One region of the Peribacillus sp. AS_2 genome, then DNA from elsewhere that is predicted to be linked to it. Evidence: riboswitches for the same ligand, from Rfam matches in the RefSeq annotation. Region 1 holds a riboswitch; each other region holds the start of a gene.
The links. Region 1 has a riboswitch for cobalamin ahead of OTG27_RS00525 (ABC transporter substrate-binding protein). Riboswitches for the same ligand answer to the same signal wherever they lie in the genome.

Region 2: another riboswitch for cobalamin. It lies ahead of metE (5-methyltetrahydropteroyltriglutamate--homocysteine S-methyltransferase); the one in region 1 lies ahead of OTG27_RS00525 (ABC transporter substrate-binding protein).
Region 3: another riboswitch for cobalamin. It lies ahead of OTG27_RS06955 (ribonucleoside-diphosphate reductase subunit alpha); the one in region 1 lies ahead of OTG27_RS00525 (ABC transporter substrate-binding protein).

The regions. Positions count from the first base shown of each region.
Region 1 covers NZ_JAPTGA010000001.1:112,048-114,317, reverse strand. Annotated here, with positions in the region: gene OTG27_RS00530 (FecCD family ABC transporter permease) at 1-278, opposite strand, end outside; gene OTG27_RS00525 (ABC transporter substrate-binding protein) at 241-1,206, opposite strand; cobalamin riboswitch at 1,386-1,560, opposite strand; gene OTG27_RS00520 (polysaccharide deacetylase family protein) at 1,647-2,270, opposite strand, start outside.
Region 2 covers NZ_JAPTGA010000006.1:353,612-355,881, forward strand. Annotated here, with positions in the region: gene metE (5-methyltetrahydropteroyltriglutamate--homocysteine S-methyltransferase) at 1-1,038, opposite strand, end outside; cobalamin riboswitch at 1,186-1,377, opposite strand; gene OTG27_RS13725 (potassium channel family protein) at 1,614-2,033, shown strand; gene bcp (thioredoxin-dependent thiol peroxidase) at 2,096-2,270, shown strand, end outside.
Region 3 covers NZ_JAPTGA010000003.1:300,586-302,855, reverse strand. Annotated here, with positions in the region: gene OTG27_RS06960 (manganese-dependent inorganic pyrophosphatase) at 1-522, opposite strand, end outside; cobalamin riboswitch at 815-995, shown strand; gene OTG27_RS06955 (ribonucleoside-diphosphate reductase subunit alpha) at 1,134-2,270, shown strand, end outside.

The DNA of each region.
Region 1 (2,270 bases):
GCACCCGCGATCGCAAGTGATGCCCCAACCAAACCAGCGAGCAGCACCCGCGGCAAGCGGATGTTCATCACGATATTCGTAAGCATCACATCCGGATCGGCAGAAATCGGCAAGTGGAAAATCTCCTTGCCGATTATTTGTATAAGTACGGGAATCGGAACTGGCACCGAACCAAAGGAAATGCCTATCGTCATTGCGAATAACAAAATCAACAACGCAATCAAATAAGCAAACGCCCATTTAGTTGTCAAATTGGTTCGGATAGACTGCTTTGGCAAGTTCCTCTACTCCTTCTATTAAGCGTGGACCGGAACGGGTCACCAAGTCAGAATGGACATCAAAGACTTGGCCATTCTTAACAGCATTTACGTCTTGCCATCCTTTTCGGGCCTTCACTTCACTTACTGCATCTTTCGTATAATAACCATAAGTTGTAATGATGACATCAGGATTTGCAGCAATCATCGACTCTTCATCAATTTTTGCCCAACCGTCCAATTCAGCAGCCGCATTATCCGCTGAAATAATCTGGAGCATCTCATTCATGAACGTATTTTTTCCAGGTGTGTATATTTCCGGTGAAGGCGAAACTTCCACTAAAACGGTCTTCCTATCCTCTTTCTTTACGGATTTGGCTTTTTCCTGGATATCCTTGAGCTTCGTTTTCATATCCGCAACGATTTCGTTTGCCTTATCATGTTCTCCCGTTGCCTTTCCAATCATTTCAATAGATTCATAGACTTGGTCAAAGCTTTGTGCATCATTGACTACGAGCACATCTATTCCAGCATCCTTAAGCTGCTGTAAACCCTCATTTGAATTATGGGCACTTGATGCATGCGCAAGAACAAGGTCAGGCTTCATGGAGACAATCAGCTCCGTATTCATTTCCATTCCGCCAACTTTTTCAATTTCTTTCGTCTCTTCCGGGTAATTATCATTGTCGGAAACACCAACGACCTTTTTACCCAAACCAAGTGCAAAGACCACTTCCGTATTACTTGGTATCAACGAAACGATTTTCTTCGGTTCTTTTTCTATCGTAACTTTTTCCCCACTTGCATCTTTAATCGTAATCGGGAAAGCTTCGTGTTGAGCATGGTTCGTTTGCTCTTTTTCTTTTCCTTCATCAGCAGCACCACCGCAGCCTACCATCATGCCTGCAGTAAGCAACATTAACAGTATCAGACCAAAAATCTTCTTCATTTTCATTCCCCACAATCTTTTTATTTAATTTCTTCATACCTAACAGAGAAAACCAATACTGGAAGATACCCCCCAAAACAAAAAGCATCTCCCGTTAAACGGAAGATGCTTGCATGGCAACAATATCAATACGGACTCTTTCTTAGGGTCTGCCACACACCTTCCCATCCGCGTAGGTTACAGGTGTACGAATTCTGGCAGGTCTCCTGGCTCATGGTCATCGTCAACGGCACCTTCCCATATCTCATACAGTGGTACACAGCCGTCAGCTCCCATATACAGTGGCGGGACCGCGTTGGCATTTCACCAACTTCCCTTTTAAGTCATTAAGACACCAAATCGTTCATATGTATATAATTTTCACTGCCTTCATTATACACCATGTAAGAATCGATTATTATATGATTTTTCTGAACAAGTGCGAAATGCCTCATCCACCTTCAATGCTTTGAAGCATTTTCAATCAGCGACGCAAACCCATTGATCGATAACCCTGGTGAAATCCGAACTCGATGCAGAACATGCATCCCTTGGTCGCTTGAAGCCCCCCCAGGTTCGGTAGTGACTGCCATCTTGTATCCAGCTTCTTCTGACAGCCTGAGACTCTCTTCGTTATACCGGCCAACCGGATAGGAAAGCACTGTCGTGTTCTGGTCGAGGATATGGTCGAACAGCACCTTCGACTGAACCATTTCGGCTTCTTGCTGCTCTGCCGTCATGCGGTTCATCTCCAAATGGTTGATGGTATGGCTTTCAATTGAAATCCCATCCCTGCTCATCTCCAACATTTGATTTTCAGTCAGGTGATGACCTTTATCAATGGACTTCCCGATCATGAAGACAGTTGCTTTCATATCATGTTCTTTTAATATCGGGAAGGCCTCCGTGTAGTTATCTGTATAGCCATCATCAAAAGTAATCCAGACGCACTTCTCACTTGGCATCCGATTCTCGGTTAAAACGAGGAATGCTTCTTCAGGGGATAATGTATAGTAACCATTCTCCCGAAGCCAAGCCATCTGTGATCGGAATTCCTCCCTTGGAACCCGAAGGCCATTCCCTTC
Region 2 (2,270 bases), on a different contig from region 1:
TTTCACTTCTTTTGAAAGGGCGGTTTCATTACGAACGGTCACCGGGACATGAAGCAGGGAGCAAGAGGGCTGTAGCCAGATTTGGTCCTCGGCTACCTGTTTCTTAAGTGTCTCGATCAATTCGATTTTTTTGGATAAATCGGATAGCCAAATGTTTTTTCCGTCAATCACACCCGCTGCAAGCACTTTGTCCTTAGGGAAGCCGAACGCCTCAAGATTACTTAAATTCCTCCCTTTATCATGTACAAAATCAAGACCGATTCCTTGGACTTTTAATTCGATGACTTCTTGATAGTGTTCCACGGCATCAAAGTATGTTTGTAGCATGATGTTCAGGTTTGGTGCTGCTTCATTCAGTTTTTCATAGAGGTAAGTAACGGTTTGCATATCATCTTTGGAAATGGATGAAACAAGGGAAGGTTCGTCCATTTGAACCCACTTCACGCCTTCTTGCTCCAACTCCCGCAGGATTTGCGTGTATAGGGGAAGCAGTCTCAGGATGATGGCAGGGATTTCCTGTTTATTGAAGCCTTTTGAAAGGGAGAGGAAAGTATAAGGTCCGATCAAAACGGGCTTCGTTTCGATCCCTAGCTTTTCCTTGGCTTCCCGATATGCTGTAAGTGGTTTATTTTCTGTTAAAGTAAGCTGTGCCAGTTTTAATTCAGGGACAATATAGTGATAGTTTGTATTGAACCATTTCGTCATTTCTGAAGCGACTTCATTGTTTCCCCGGGCCATTGAATAATAAACGGAAAGGGGAACACTTCCGCCTTCATAAGCTGAATAACGTTCAGGAACAAGACCGAACATGACGGACATATCGAGCATTTGATCATAGAAAGTGAAGTCGTTGACAGGGATGATATCAATGCCCCGTTGCTGCTGTTTTTGTAAGTTGCCTATACGGATTGCCTTTAGTTGTGACGTAAATTCCGCTTCATCGATTTTACCTGACCAGTATGCTTCCAATGTACGTTTCCATTCACGATCTTCCCCGATTCGAGGGTAACCCAAACTGCTGCTCTTCAAAATTCCCATCCTCCTACATTCAATTGATCGAACAATAAAAAAAAGCATTCCTAACCGTCAAAAAAGAAAGTTAGAAATGCTTAAAATAAAGAGGCATGCAAAATGCCCCTTACAATTATAAGGTCCCTAACACCTCCCTATCTCCCGTAGGTTAAAACAGTGTTGTCGAAATAGGCAGGTCTCCTGACTTAGGGAATATCATTAGCGGCTGGCCTTCCCGATCCGTTGATCAGTGGCATATCGAAAGACGCTAACATTCCCATTACAGTGGCGGGACCGTGCCGGAATTACACCGGACTTCCCTTTTAATCCTAATGAAAATTAGGAACCTATTTCCACATATGAAATTTTGCAAAACCTGCCTTGTTAACTGTTTGCAGGTCAAAGATTTATAAAATAAAAACTATTATAAAAATTTAGACAATCTTAACATATCCGACCAAAAGGGTCAACATGGAAAAAGGATTAGGGAAAGTTTCCGTTTAATGCGTTTGTCGGTGATAAGGCTGATTCCTAAAAAGAATATATTGTTTGGACAGGGAGTATGTATAGAGGAAGTGGCGTTTTGAAATGGGGCGTGGGGGATGACTTTCTACATCTTGATTGCAGGGATCATTTTTTGCATGGTGATGAGCATTCGTACGTTATTTCTTGTTGAGTCGGGAGGAAAGAAATTTTCTCTTGAGGATATGCTGTGGCTTGGCAATTTATATGCGACGATATTAGTTGGATTTGCACTGATTTATTTATTATACGAGCTTCAGAATCATTCGGTGATTCTTGATATGGGCAATCGGTTGGATGGGACTTTCTATGAGCAATTGAAGACTTCTTTTTATTTTAGTGCGATGACGATGTTTTCTGTAGGGTATGGAGATATAGCCCCAATTGGCATGGGAAGGATGATAGCTACCATTCAGGCCTTCATTGGGTATACACTGCCGGCAGCGTTCGTGATTCGTACGGTGATCGATTTGGAGCAGAAAGATAGGAAGGATAAATGAAAGTTGTGTTTCTTTCGATTATTGGGTACTCTTACCATAATGAAAGAAATGGAGGGTTCAATATGACTGTTAAAATTGGCGAAAAAGCACCTGATTTCAAACTCCCTGCAAACAATGGTGAAATGGTTTCCCTATCGGATTTTAAGGGGAAAAACATTGTTTTATATTTTTACCCAAAAGACATGACGCCAGGTTGCACGACGGAGGCCTGTGATTTCCGGGACCATAATGAGCAAT
Region 3 (2,270 bases), on a different contig from region 1:
TCCAGCAATGGCAGCGAGTTCCATTGCTGCTGCAACGTCCTGCTCCGTGCAAGTCGGCGATTTGAACAATAAAGAATCGGAAATGATGGCAGACAGCATAAGACCTGCGATTGCTTTAGGGACTTCAATGCCGTTTTCTTTATAAATTTTATTTAAGATGGTTGCCGTACAGCCAACTGGTTCTGCACGGTAATATAATGGATCGCTTGTTTCAAAGTTAGCGATACGGTGATGGTCGATAACTTCCAACACACGGACTTGGTCAATATCTTCAGCACTTTGCTGGCGTTCGTTATGATCGACCAGGATTACGCCATCAGCTTCCCCTGCAACTTTTTCCACAAGACGGGGAGCATCGAATTTGAATTGGTCCAATGCATATTGAGTTTCACCATTCACTTCACCCAGACGAACTGGTTCAGCGTTGATACCTAGCTGTTTTTTAAGATCTGCATAAGCGATTGCTGAACAGATTGTGTCTGTATCCGGGTTTTTATGTCCAAAAACTAATACTTTTTCCAAGATTTTATCCCCTTTTTCATAAATATTTTTCCGCGAATCCCCTCAGTGCAATAACGGAGAGCCACCTTTACTAGACACTTTATTTTAACACAAAATCCCGTAAAATCAGCGCTTGATTTATCCATTCCCCCATAAAATCTTTCATTCCCCCACCCTCTTCCATCACTTTGTCAATAGATAAGGGTTGGTTTTTTTCAAATATATTAGTTGAATTATCATCGTATATGGCTTACGATAATATAAGCAGAAATACTAGATATTGATTACATAAACAATTCCAATAACTATATATAGAATTTTTATAATCCAAGGTGCCAGTGATGGCTGAAAAGGGAATCCGGTGTAAACCCGGAACTGTCCCCGCAACTGTAAATGTGACGAAATGAGAAAACCACTGTATAGCTCTCTATACGGGAAGGACTCAAAGTAGGATGATCATGAGTCAGGAGACCTGCCTTGAATTTTTCACGTTTCTTATTCTTCGGGGATTGAGATGATGAAACGATAGTATAACGGCTATTTTTTCATGCCTCTTTTATTCTATCGTTTGATCCGCTCAATTCTTTGGGCGGTTTTTTTATTTTAGCGGAAGTTAACAAGGAGGATTATTAATGACTCAAACATATAACTCTACCATAAGTGAAAATGACACAGAAGCGAAATCCCTCCAGCTTGAGATGTTATCGAAGGAATTCGAAGGCCGTCTCGATATGGAAAAGTTCAAAAAGCGTTTTACAAAATGGCTTGATCGCAAAAGTGACTCAACCGAAGAACAGGCTTCAAAAAAACTGATTCAGCTCGCTCTTGAAGGCGTGGATATCGATGCCCCGGATTGGACTTTCGTTGCTGCAGCAGAACTGTTGAATACAATGTATAGGGATGCACAAGCCAATCGAGGTTATGAAGGCAAGAGTTATGGCCCATTCTATGAGCTGATCACAGAACTCTCCCAGCTATCGGAAGGTCAGCGTTATCCCATTTATAAACCAGAACTGCTATCTTCATATACAAAAGCGGAAATTGAGGAATTGGGATCGGTGATCGACCCGGAAAAAGATAAATTATTCTCTTACATAGGCATCTACTTATTGAATGACCGTTATCTGGCCCGCCCAAAAAAGGACAAGGTCTTCGAACTGCCGCAAGAACGTTTCATGATCATCGCGATGGAAATCATGCGAATGGAAAAAACGGAGCACCGCCTGCAACTGACAAAAGAAGCATACTGGGCCATGTCCAACCTTTATATGACCGTTGCGACTCCTACACTCTCCAATGCAGGTAAAACACATGGACAGTTAAGCTCCTGCTTTATCGACGCAATTGAAGATTCCATCGACGGAATTTACCTATCAAACTACGATGCGGCAAAAGTATCTAAATTCGGCGGCGGTGTTGGTCTTTACGTCGGTAAGGTTCGCTCGCTTGGTTCCGATATCCGCGGTTTCTCTGGAAACAGTTCCGGAACGACGCCCTGGATTCGACTATTCAACCAGACAGCTGTAAGTGTCGATCAATTGGGGCAACGTAAAGGCGCCATCGCGATTTACTTGGATGCCTGGCATAAAGATATCATGAGCTTCCTCGATTTGAAGACTCAAAACGGGGATGACAGATTAAAAGCACATGATATTTTTACAGGTGTATGCATACCGGATTTATTCATGGAGGCTGTACGCGACAGAAAAGAATGGTATCTTTTCGATCCGCATACCGTTAAGCAAACCCTTGGATTTTCACTTGAAGAT